2 regions of the Peribacillus sp. B65 genome follow, and region 2 is predicted to be linked to the other one. Evidence: riboswitches for the same ligand, from Rfam matches in the RefSeq annotation. Region 2 holds a riboswitch; the other holds the start of a gene.

Region 1 (6,115 bases), 2.2 Mb from region 2:
GGAGCGTTCATGATTTTCCATCGGGCCGACGAATTCTAAAGGAAGCTTCAGTGCAGCGGCCTTATCTCTCAACTCGCTTCTCCAATTTGAATGGATCTCCCCAGCAAGATACACGATTAACTTCATTGTTTTCCTCCTCGATAATAAAATTGCTTTCATTGTACCATGTTTTTTAGAAAATGGATGAATTCCGTAAATAAGGATAATATTATCCATATGGTAGTAAAAGAGACGGCTGGAGGAATGACGATGGCTTTATCGAATAAGAATTTTCTTGTTTTCCTGTTGATAAGCAGTTTGATCGTGGGCTGCTCAGGTATCGAAAGACAAACCGAAAAGGCAATGAAGGCTGCTGAAGTGGCTTTTCGTGACGATGAAAAACAGCCCAATCAAGAGGCAGGCCTAATTCAGGTCTATCTGCCAAACGATTTTAAAGTTGTGGAAGAACATGATAATAATTTGATTTTACAAAAAGGTGATAAGATTTATATATTATTTGTCAATCCGAATGAAAAAGAAGACAGCTCCGTGTTATATTTGGCCATAAAGGAACAAGAGGATCAATTTGAAGTACTGCATTCTTTTCAAACCGATGATAAATTCGGCTTTATTTCGATTAAAGAGATACCGAAAGAAAAGTATGAGCTTGCAGTGGGGATCGGCGGAGTGAAGCTGACAACCGAAACGGATAAAGACCAATTAAAAACCGATGCAAAACAAATGATGGAAATCGTTTCATCCGTGCCCCAGAAATAAGAGGACCAGTGACTTTCAACCGATCCGTATTAATGGTTGATTCCTGGAGACTCTGGTATGATGGGATTATAAAAAATAAGGTGTCATTTAGAGCAGGAGGAATATACAAATGGAAAAATTACAAACAGTAGAGCAATATGATGCATTTAAAAATGAAGGCAAACATATCTTTCTTTTTTCAGCAACATGGTGTGGAGATTGCCGTGTAATCGAACCGATAATGCCGGAGATTGAAACGAAATTTCCTGACTTTACATTCATTTATGTGGACCGTGATGAATTCATCGATGTGTGTGCGGCTAATGATGTATTCGGTATACCAAGTTTCATTGCGTATGATAATGGCAAGGAGCTAGGCAGATTTGTGAGCAAGGATCGCAAAACGCAAGAACAAATTGAGGAATTCATTCAATCACTATAATCAATTTCCCCTTCTCGCTGGGGATTTTTCAATGAAGAGGAGGGTCAGTCATGAAAATGGACAGCACGAAGCTGAAAAATATCTTGAAGGAGCGTTTAAAAGATGAGAATCGCTCATTCAAATTCGATAGCAAGCAAGATACGTTACGGGTGGAAAATGTGAAGACCGGGAAGGGGATCACCATCGAGTTGCCTCCTGTGCTTGCTAACTATGAAAACGTACAGGAAAAGGCCATCGATGAAATTACCTATTACGTGGAAGAGGCCCTGAATGTGATGGGGGAAGAACACAGTATGGAAGGCAAGGAGAAATTCATTTTCCCAGTCATCCGCTCGACCTCCTTTCCAATGGAATCCGAAGAAGGAAATCCGTTTTTATTCGATGAGCATACGGCTGAAACCCGGGTTTTTTATGCCCTTGATTTAGGGAAAACCTACCGTCTTATAGATGAAAAGATGATTCAACGGGAAAATTGGCAGGGTGACAGGATCCGTGAAATTGCCCTATTCAATGCCCGTTCCCTCACCACTGAAATGAAGTCGGATATCGTTGCAGGTAATGCATTTTATTTTTTGAACACGAATGATGGATATGATGCCAGCAGGATTTTAAATGAATCATGGCTTCGGGAAATGAAGGACAAGATCGAGGGAACCATGGCTGTGGCCATTCCCCATCAGGATGTCATCATCATTGCCGATGTGAAGAATGATACGGGCTATGATATTCTTGCGCAAATGGCGATGAGCTTCTTTGCCAGCGGTCATGTTCCGATAACGGCTCTATCATTCCTTTACGAAGAAAATGAGTTGGAGCCCATCTTCATTATGGGTAAAAACAAAAAGCCTGAACAATAATGAATCACAAAAGGACCGTGTCAGCATCTGGCAGCGGTCCTTTTAAAGTTTAATAGAGTTTATAACTCAGAGTTGATATTTATTTTTTAATCGGCGATAATATAATTGGAATATTTTGAGAATATAAAAAGAACAAGCGGATGAATGTTGTGGGAGAGTGCAAGCATTGAGCCACCGAAGGAGCAAGTTCCAAAAAGATCCCTTGGAGCAAATCTCTCAGGTAAATGGAACCGCAGCTGGACGCAGCTCTGGAGAGTGCGCAGGAAGCAGTGTGCCACCAAAGGGGAAATCTCCATGACCAAAAATGGAGCTAAACTCTCAGGTGAAAAGGACAGAGAAGGGGAGCGGTAAGTTTACGCAATCCTTCTCTGCCCTTTTTTAATTGGCACTTTGTATCGGAAGGCATGCACCGAACATGGAACTTACTAATATGCTCAACTTGAAATAAGGGGGAGAATAAACGTGAACGTGAAAAGCAAATTAATGAACATGCTGGAAGCCCGTAAAGGGGAAATGGTTCAAATCCGCCGTCATTTACACGAGAACCCGGAACTATCCTTCAAAGAAGAAAAAACGGCACAATATATCATTGATTTTTATAAGGGTAAGGATGTGTCGATTCAAACGAATGTAGGAAATGGATTAGGGATCATCGTAACGATCGAAGGCGGAAAACCTGGGAAAACGATAGGTCTCCGTGCGGATTTCGATGCGTTGCCGATTACAGAAGAAGCGGATGTCCCGTTCCGTTCAAAAAATGAAGGTGTCATGCATGCCTGCGGACATGATGGGCATACCGCTTATTTATTGGTTCTGGCAGACTGCATCAATGAGCTTAAAGATTCCCTATCCGGTACGATTAAAATAATCCATCAACATGCAGAAGAAACACCCCCAGGTGGAGCAAAGAGCATTATGGAATCAGGGTTTTTGGATGAACTTGATGCCGTTTTTGGAATCCATTTATTTCCGTCCCATCCTGCAGGGGTTGTCGGGTATCACGGCGGCTATTCGATGGCTGGACGGACCTATTTCAAGCTGGCGATTAAGGGTGTAGGCGGCCATGGTTCGTCCCCGCATATGGCCAATGATGCCATTGTGGCAGGCGCCCATTTCGTGACAGCCGTACAAACCGTGATCAGCCGCCGCTTGAACCCTTTTGATATGGGCGTGGTCACAATCGGCTCCTTCGATGGAAAAGGAAGCTTTAATGTCATTAAAGATCGTATAGAAATTGAAGGGGATGTCCGTTATATGACAGCAGAGACCCAACAGCTGATCGATAGGGAAATCCACCGCATCGTTAAAGGGATAGAAACGGAATTTGATGTTCAGTGCGAACTAACATATGTGCCTGATTATCCTCCGTTATATAATGACCCTGAATTGACTGGATTCGTGAAAAATAGCCTGGAAAGCATGAAAGACAAAGATATTAAAAAGGTTATGGAATTTCCGGTTTTCTCTGGTTCAGAGGATTTTTCGTATTATGCAGAAAAGATTCCTGGCTGCTTCTTTTACATTGGCTGTAAACCAAAAGGGGTGGAGAAGGCATATTTCAATCACCATCCCAAATTCGACATTGATGAAGATGCCCTTTTGATCGCATCCAAATCAGTGGCCCAAGTTGTATGCGATTTTTATGAATGGGAATAGTTCCATTGGTATATTTGTTTGCAAAAAAGTGAGGAAACCCACAAAACACCGTTCGGTATTAACGAACGGTGTTTTATGGGTTTCAGGATGCCACCGGAGGTTTCGTGAAGGATGCTTCAATGAATTGACCAGTCTGCTTCTTGCGCCGCATGAAAACTTAATCTCTTTGTAAACGCGATTTAACAGCGGTGTTTTATTTAAATAGTAGACTAAGGGCTAATGTTATTTCACGAAGTGCAGGTTTAAACTCATACCAGAAGGGGTTTAATAGGGTAGGAGTTCTGCGAAATACGTTAAGTTAGTAAGAGTGCGATAAAAAAATAGATACTAATCCCAATTTAGCTTAAATTTTCTCGATATTTTTAAAATAACTGGTAGAATTAGTTACATAACTACAGATGTAGAAAGAGTGATAGTTTTGAAATGGCTAAATAAGATGAAAAAATGGTTCCAAGCAGAGGAAATTATTGAAATTGAAGAGATTATTATAGATGAACCGCTTGATGAAGAGACATTAAGGAAAATGGATTTTTCAAAGCTTGCGAAGTCAAAGGAAGAAGAAATAAAGGTTTACAATCAAAAAGTGGAAAAAATGTCGCAGACGCCAGACCCTGATACGAAAATCCTGTTTCAATATCCAAAAGGGCAGTTCAAGTTTCCGCTCATTCCAGATCGTGAACAGAGCAAAAGAAAGCCTAGGGAAAGAAACAGGGAAGATCATGAACCCAAAAAGGGGAGCGCGGCCAAAGAAACAAGAAGGCCTGTGAGGGATCCTGAACCAAAACGGAGAAACTTCGAACGGGAGGAAGTCTCAAAAATAGTCCCTTCAAATACTCCATTCCGTCCGACGGAAATCCCTTCACCCATTTATGGGTTCCGTCGTCCGGAAAAAAAAACAGTCGTTTCTGAAGAAATTGTCGAATATGAATTAGAAAGCAAAATGCCCGTCCTAAAAAAGGAAGAACCCGATATCGGGATTCCAGCATCGATTCCTGAAATTCCAAAAGAAGTGTCACATGAGGAATTGACGACAGAACCATCCGTTCTTATACCGGAACAAGCGGAAGAAAAACTGGAAGATTCAGAGATACCCGCTTTCTTTCGCAGGAATTCCATTGAGACACTGCCAGAACAAGCAGTAATCGAGCCCAACATAATTGAGCCTGCGGTGGAAAAAGAGGCTATTGAACAGGACGAAGTAGAATTTGGACGCGAAGTCGCTGTATCCATCATGGAACAGACGGACGACACACCGCCTGAAGCGATATCGGTTCCTGGGGAGATTGCTGTACAATCAAATCAACCATCCGTTAGTCAAGGGACAATGCCTGAAGACCCATCTGAGGCAATACCTGAAGTGCAGCACAAACGTCCGAAAAAACATATCCCATTTAATGTGATGATGCTTAAGCAAGATCGGAAAAAAAATGACTTCATGAATAAAATGATGCCGGAAAAAAAAAGCCTTAATTCGGAAAGGGCAGTAGTATCACCTGATAAGCGGCCAATGGATGATTCTGCCCAAACAGAGGCAGGACAAGCGAAACCAACCGCCATTCCTGAACGGAAACAGGAGGAAGGCAGAGTTATTCCGAAAGAGCAGACTCCGGCCATATCACTTACCTTTTCGGACGCTAAGGTTGGTTCCGAAACCGTCGCTGCTGTGCCTGAAAATACAGTCGAATCCAACATCGGTTCCAACCCTAAGCCGCTCTTGGAACAGGAATCCCCGATTTCTGGACACGGGTATCAAGAAGCAGTATATACAGAGGAAGCGGCAGAAGGCAGTAAGGGCGAAATCCCGGCAGTTTTTGGCTCCGTCGAAGCGGATGAAAATGAAAATCCATACTATGTGTTTCCTAATATCGAATTGCTGACACCTCCCACTTATGCTGTGCATGATGATGTGTGGCTCGAGGAACAGACTTTATTACTTGATGAGACATTGAAAAATTTCAATGTCCGTGCAAAGGTCGTCAATGTCACTCAAGGACCGGCAGTAACCCGTTTCGAGGTGCATCCGGAACCGGGAGTGAAGGTGAATAAAGTGACGAACCTGATGGATGACATCAAACTAAGCCTTGCTGCTCAAGATATGCGGATGGAAGCGCCTATTCCGGGTAAACATACAATTGGCATAGAGATTCCGAACAGGAAAAGCAAACCGGTATTTTTGCGGGAGGTTTTGGAAAGTACTGAGTTTCAAGAGCATGAATCACCGCTTGCTGTGGCCTTAGGGCTCGATATATCCGGTCAGCCAATCATCACCGATTTGAGAAAGATGCCGCATGGATTGATAGCCGGGCAAACGGGGTCGGGGAAAAGTGTCTGTATCAACACCATGCTGGTAAGCTTGCTTTATAAAGCGACACCGCAGGAGTTGAAATTGCTGTTGATCGATCCGAAAATGGTTGAGCTCGCCCCA
Region 2 (6,115 bases):
CATAATAAGGTTTTACCCTGCCAATGGATTGCGGACGATCATAATCAAGAGCGAATTGCTCACCTTGTTTAATTATAAGAGGTTTAGGCAAGTAAGGAATCAAGTCCGACTTCACACCTACAGGACCAGAACCCGGACCGCCGCCGCCATGCGGACCCGTGAATGTTTTATGGAGATTTAAGTGAACCACATCAAAGCCCATGTCACCCGGGCGTGCTTTTGAAAGGACTGCATTCAGATTGGCTCCGTCATAATAAAGCTTCCCACCTGCATCATGGACAAGTTGTGCCATTTCCAAGATGTTTTCTTCAAATAATCCCAATGTATTGGGGTTCGTCAGCATCAAGGCCGCCGTATCAGGTCCGACAACACGCTTTAAATCTTCAAGGTCGACTAATCCATTTTCATCGGATTTCACTGTAATCGTTTCAAGTCCGGCAACAGTGGCAGAGGCAGGATTCGTACCGTGTGCAGAATCAGGTACAATCACTTTCGTCCGTTCTGTATCGCCATTCGCTTCGTGAAAAGCGCGAATCATCATCAACCCTGTCCACTCACCATGTGCACCTGCTGCAGGCTGTAATGTCACTTGGTCCATCCCGGTGATTTCAGTTAAGTGTTCCTGCAAATCAAATAAGAGTCCCAATGCTCCCTGAACGGTAGCCGGATCTTGATATGGATGGATATGGGCAAAGCCGTTGAAACGTGCCACGTTTTCATTTATTTTCGGATTATATTTCATCGTGCATGAACCCAGCGGATAAAAACCCGAATCCACCCCATGATTCCGTTTGGAGAGTGCTGTATAGTGACGCATGATATCCAGTTCGGACACCTCAGGCAGTTCTGCCTCTTCTTCACGGATGTAGTCGGCAGGAAGAATTTCTTCGAGCGGAATAGTTGCAACATCCATTTCTGGCAGACTGTACCCGATTCGACCGGAAGTACTGATTTCAAAAATGAGTGATTGATCTTGATTATTCATGTTGATCCCCCAATTCCTGCGCAAGTGCATCAATTTCTTCTTTTGTTCTAAGTTCAGTTACCGCAACCAGCATATGGTCTTTCAGCTCAGGATAAACCGTCCCTAAATCAAAGCCGCCGATCATCCCTTTTTCAAAAAGGCTTTTATTGATTTCTGAAAACGAAGCAGGCAGTTTAATGATAAATTCATTGAACGAAGGACCGTCGAATATCACTTCCACCCCTACTGCCATAATTGCTTTTTTCGCATAATGTGCTTTTTGAATATTTTGCACGGCCATTTCCTTGACACCCTTTTTCCCAAGGGCGGTCATTGCAACAGAAGCTGCCAACGCATTCAAAGCTTGATTGGAACAAATGTTGGATGTGGCTTTGTCACGGCGAATGTGCTGTTCACGAGCTTGTAGCGTTAGTACAAATCCCCTTTTACCATTTTCATCCACGGTTTGACCGACGAGTCGGCCTGGAACTTTCCGAACAAGTTTATTAGTAACCGCAAAATATCCACAATGAGGTCCACCGAATGCCGCTGGAATGCCGAATGGCTGAGCATCCCCCGTTACGATATCTGCACCGAGTGCACCAGGGGATGTCAAAGCTCCCAATGCAAGCGGATTACTGGAAACGATAAACATGGATTTGACGCCATGAATGATTTCTTCCATTTCCTTCAATGGCTCGATCCGGCCAAAAAAGTTCGGATATTGCACGATCACTCCTGCAATGTCCTCATTCGCCAATTCCTTTAAAGCAGCTAAGTCCGTCACACCGTCTTTATAAGGAATTTCGATCACTTCCACGCGTTGCCCTTTCGCATATGTCTTCACGACTTCTCTTGATTCAGGATGAACGGTTCCTGAAATGAGAATCTTCTTGCGGCGTGTCTGTCCTGAAGCAAGCATGGCTGCTTCAGCCAGCGCTGTCCCGCCGTCATACATGGAGGAGTTAGCCACATCCATGCCCGTCAATTCACATATCATCGTTTGATATTCAAAGATTGCTTGAAGCTCTCCCTGTGAAATTTCAGGCTGATAGGGTGTATAAGCCGTGTAAAATTCAGAACGGGATAGAACATGATCGACGATGACCGGTGCATAATGGTCATAGACACCCGCACCAAGGAAGGAGGCATAGTTTTTAAGATCCGCATTCTTGGCAGCAAGCCTTGATAATTCTTTCATTAATGCTGGTTCCGATTTAGCAGGCTTGATATCGTATTCTCCTTGAAAACGAACGCTCTCAGGGATATCATTGAAAAGTTCTTCAGCAGTGGATACCCCTATCGCTTTCAGCATTTCTTGTTTATCTTGCTCTGTCATGGGTAAATAACGATGTTTCATCTAATGACCATTCCCCTCTATTTACGTGGTTTTTTATAAAAAGGTGTTTGTATTATAACGGCTTTCAAACGTTTGGAACGGATCTCCACTTCGACTTCCGCATCCAGCACTGAAAATTCCTTATCGATAAGTACCAAACCCACGTTTTTCTTCAACGTTGGTGATTGGGTACCGGTCGTGACCTCGCCAATGACTTTATCACCGCTGTAGACCTTATACCCATGACGTGGAATGCCACGGTCTATCATTTCAATTCCCACAAGCTTGCGAGGAGCTCCTTTCTCCTTTTGCTCAGCAAGAACGGCTTTCCCGAAAAAATCAACTTCCTTATCGACTTTTACTGCAAAACCAATCCCGGCTTCTATCGGGGTGATGTCTGCTGAAAGCTCCTGCCCATACAACGGCAGTTTCGCTTCAAAACGCAGGGTATCACGAGCACCTAAACCAATCGGCTGAACTCCCTCTTCGTTTCCGGCATCCATAATCGCCTTCCAAAGGGCTGGACCATTTTCACTGTCACTATATATCTCAAAGCCATCCTCACCAGTGTATCCAGTACGGGATACCATCGTGGAGATACCGTTAATCATGACATTTTCCTTGAACTTGAAAAATCCAATTTCACTTAAAGCAGTATTTCCCGATAGTTTTTGTAAAATCTTCTCTGCAGCTGGCCCTTGAAGTGCCAGCTGTGTATAGTCACTAGATACATTCTTGATTTGGACATCTTCCGATAAATGAGCTTGCAGCCAATTGAAATCTTTTTCTGTGTTCGCTGCATTGACCACGAGCAGATAGTCATCCTCAGACCTTTTATACACGATTAGATCATCAACCGTGCCTCCGTTTTCATAACACATGGCGGAATATTGGGCACCGCCCTGTTTCAGCTTTGATATATCATTAGTCAGCATCTTTTGTAAAAAGGAAAGGCTCCCAGGACCCTTAACATCGACTTCACCCATATGGGAAACATCGAATAACCCCGCTTTTGTACGTACGGCTTCATGTTCGTCCTTTATACCCGAAAATTGGACAGGAAGTTCCCAGCCGCCAAAATCAATCGTTTTACCTCCGTATTCACGATAAACCTCAAATAGTGGTGTTCTTTTTAAATCGGTCAAAAAATGACCCCCTTCAGATTTTTTTAAATTAATTGGCTTCATTATCAAAAGCTTCTTGTCATTACGCATCAGATATATCCTGATTCATGATGTGAAAAAAGCACAAAAAAGGACAGAGAAAGCCCGTTTGAGCTTTTTCTCTGTCCTGAAACCTGAAAGTTTACCTATGTAATAGGTTTTCCCCTTTGGTGGCCGTCCCAAAACGGGCGGCGCTCTCCAGAGTTGCGTCCAATAAGAGTTCTTTTGCCTGAGAGATTCACTGCTAAGTTTGCTCCTTCGGCGCTACATCCGTAGTCTCTCCCCTTATCTTCACCCGCATATAAATGGTCTACCAATGAAAGGAAGCGAATAAGCCACCAAACATCGGTAAAACCTCTGAGCATCGTGGAATGCATTCTCTGCCAATTCTCCTGAAACCTCAGAAACCGTTTGATTGGTCTCCTTCAGTAATCTTGGATAAATTAGAAGTCTATAGCCCATACTAAGAAAACGCGAACTGCAAAATCGATGTACAAAGATTCTTTGTAGCGTTGGGAAATTGGAATTTTCTAAATATACTTATATCCTACCCTAAGAAACTTATCTCTGCAATATCTTTTGAAGAGAAATATTTTTCTTACTTCACATATGAAATGTTCGGGTTTTGACCTTTTATTAAGGAAAATATGATTTAAGAGGGAGTTATTTCTATGAAAATCAATATATCCTTTAATTCTGAATGGAATGACGAGTTTCTGCAAAAGATGGAAAATGACGGTCCATGGGGAAACTGGGAGCTTTATAAGCTCGCGGTTCAAATGGAGGAAAATCTTATCATCCCTGATTTTGAAGGTTTACAGGCGCCCAAGCACCTTCCGCAGTTAACCCCGCTTCCCCATCAATTGGAAGCAGCCAAGCAAGTGGTGGAAAAGATGAATGGAAAGGCCATTTTAGCTGATGAGGTAGGGCTCGGAAAAACAATTGAAGCTGGATTGATCCTAAAAGAGTATATGATTAGGGGCCTTGTAAAAAAAGTTTTGATCCTTGTTCCGGCTTCCCTTGTCACACAATGGGCTTTTGAATTGAATACCAAGTTTCATATACCGGCAGTCGTTCAGAGAAAAAGCTATGTTTGGGACTCCTGTGATGTGGTCATTTCATCCATTGATACAGCGAAACGAGCTCCACATCGAGATATCATTTTCAAGCAGGAATACGACTTCATCATTATTGATGAAGCTCATAAACTTAAAAATAATAAGACGAAGAACTATGAATTCGTCCAAAATCTGAAAAAGAAATTTTGTTTACTCCTGACAGCCACTCCGATTCAAAATAAAGTCGAGGAAATTTTCCACCTCGTTTCGTTATTGAAACCAGGCCACTTGGGAAATGCCTCACTTTTTTCAGAAAAGTATAAAGGGAAAGGCCGGAACATTATTGAAGATGAACACCTAAAGGAACTTGTCAACACTGTCATGATTCGAAACCGGCGGGCCGATACTGGCATTGAATGGACAAAACGGCATGTGGAGACCATCACCATTGAATTTTCTCCAACGGAACAAGCATTGTACGATGCTGTTTCCAAATTCAAACCTATTTCGGATGGTTCTAAAGGAAGCGCCTTTTCGGCTCTCACTCTCCAAAGGGAAGCATGCAGCAGCAGAGAGGCGGTCTTTTATACATTAAAGAATATGAAAAATAAATATGATCAGCCTTCCCCTGACTTTTTGGCAAAGCTTGATGATTTATTTTCTAAAGTGAATGAAACGGTTCAGAACTCAAAGGCTGAAAAAGCTTTGGAACTGATCAAGAAAATTGATGATAAAGTCATTATCTTTACCGAATACCGGGCGACTCAGCTATATCTACAATGGTACCTACAGCAGAATGGAATTTCTTCAGTTCCTTTCCGAGGCGGTTTTAAGCGCGGAAAGAAAGACTGGATGCGAGAATTATTCCAAAAAAATATACAGGTATTGATTGCAACAGAAGCTGGCGGAGAAGGGATAAACCTTCAGTTTTGCCATCACTTGATTAATTTTGACCTGCCATGGAACCCGATGAGGCTCGAACAGAGAATCGGACGGATACACCGCCTTGGTCAGGAAGAAGATGTGATGATTTATAACTTTGCCACGAAAAATACAGTGGAAGAACATATTCTAAAGTTACTATATGAAAAAATAAATTTATTCGAGAAAGTAATCGGCGAATTGGATGATATTCTAACCAAACTGGATATTAACAACATTGAAGAATATTTGATTGATGTAGTCGGCGAATCCAAAACAGAGGGCGAAATGAAAATCAAGATGGATAATTTTTCATCGTTAATCCAATTCGCCCAATCAATGAAGGAAGGTGAGGTTCATGCAGCAACGGGAAATTCATGATTTTTTAATAACTTACTTTAAAGCCAATGATTGTGAAATACTGGATAATGCACCAACCCACCTTACAGTCCAATTGACGATTGATATGGATAAAGAATTAATGAACAGACCCTTTTATTGGCATTATCTAGAAAAAACAGGCGGCGTTCCAAACCCAGCACAGATGACTTTCATTACCGATCCAGAACTAGCTCCATCCGATTTAAAGGGAGAAATGATTCATTTTGGCTCCCCTCGCCTTCACCAGATTATTCAATCTACCAAAAAGCTGGCAGGATATACTAGACTT

The links. A riboswitch is a leader RNA that binds a small molecule or an ion and turns the genes downstream of it on or off. The one in region 2 is predicted to bind glycine.
Region 1: it holds a riboswitch for glycine, as region 2 does, so the genes downstream of both, ACSR9O_RS19575 (amidohydrolase) here and gcvT (glycine cleavage system aminomethyltransferase GcvT) in region 2, are expected to answer to the same signal.

What each region holds. Positions count from the first base shown of each region.
Region 1 is NZ_CP195840.1:4,011,300-4,017,414, forward strand. Features, by position in the region: gene ACSR9O_RS19555 (YtoQ family protein) at 1-126, opposite strand, end outside; gene ACSR9O_RS19560 (hypothetical protein) at 184-756, shown strand; gene ACSR9O_RS19565 (thioredoxin family protein) at 866-1,177, shown strand; gene ACSR9O_RS19570 (DUF1444 domain-containing protein) at 1,228-2,034, shown strand; glycine riboswitch at 2,175-2,277, shown strand; gene ACSR9O_RS19575 (amidohydrolase) at 2,503-3,690, shown strand; gene ACSR9O_RS19580 (DNA translocase FtsK) at 4,109-6,115, shown strand, end outside.
Region 2 is NZ_CP195840.1:1,788,872-1,794,986, reverse strand. Features, by position in the region: gene gcvPB (aminomethyl-transferring glycine dehydrogenase subunit GcvPB) at 1-985, opposite strand, end outside; gene gcvPA (aminomethyl-transferring glycine dehydrogenase subunit GcvPA) at 978-2,324, opposite strand; gene gcvT (glycine cleavage system aminomethyltransferase GcvT) at 2,342-3,448, opposite strand; glycine riboswitch at 3,587-3,670, opposite strand; glycine riboswitch at 3,674-3,761, opposite strand; gene ACSR9O_RS08815 (DEAD/DEAH box helicase) at 4,138-5,826, shown strand; gene ACSR9O_RS08810 (YqhG family protein) at 5,804-6,115, shown strand, end outside.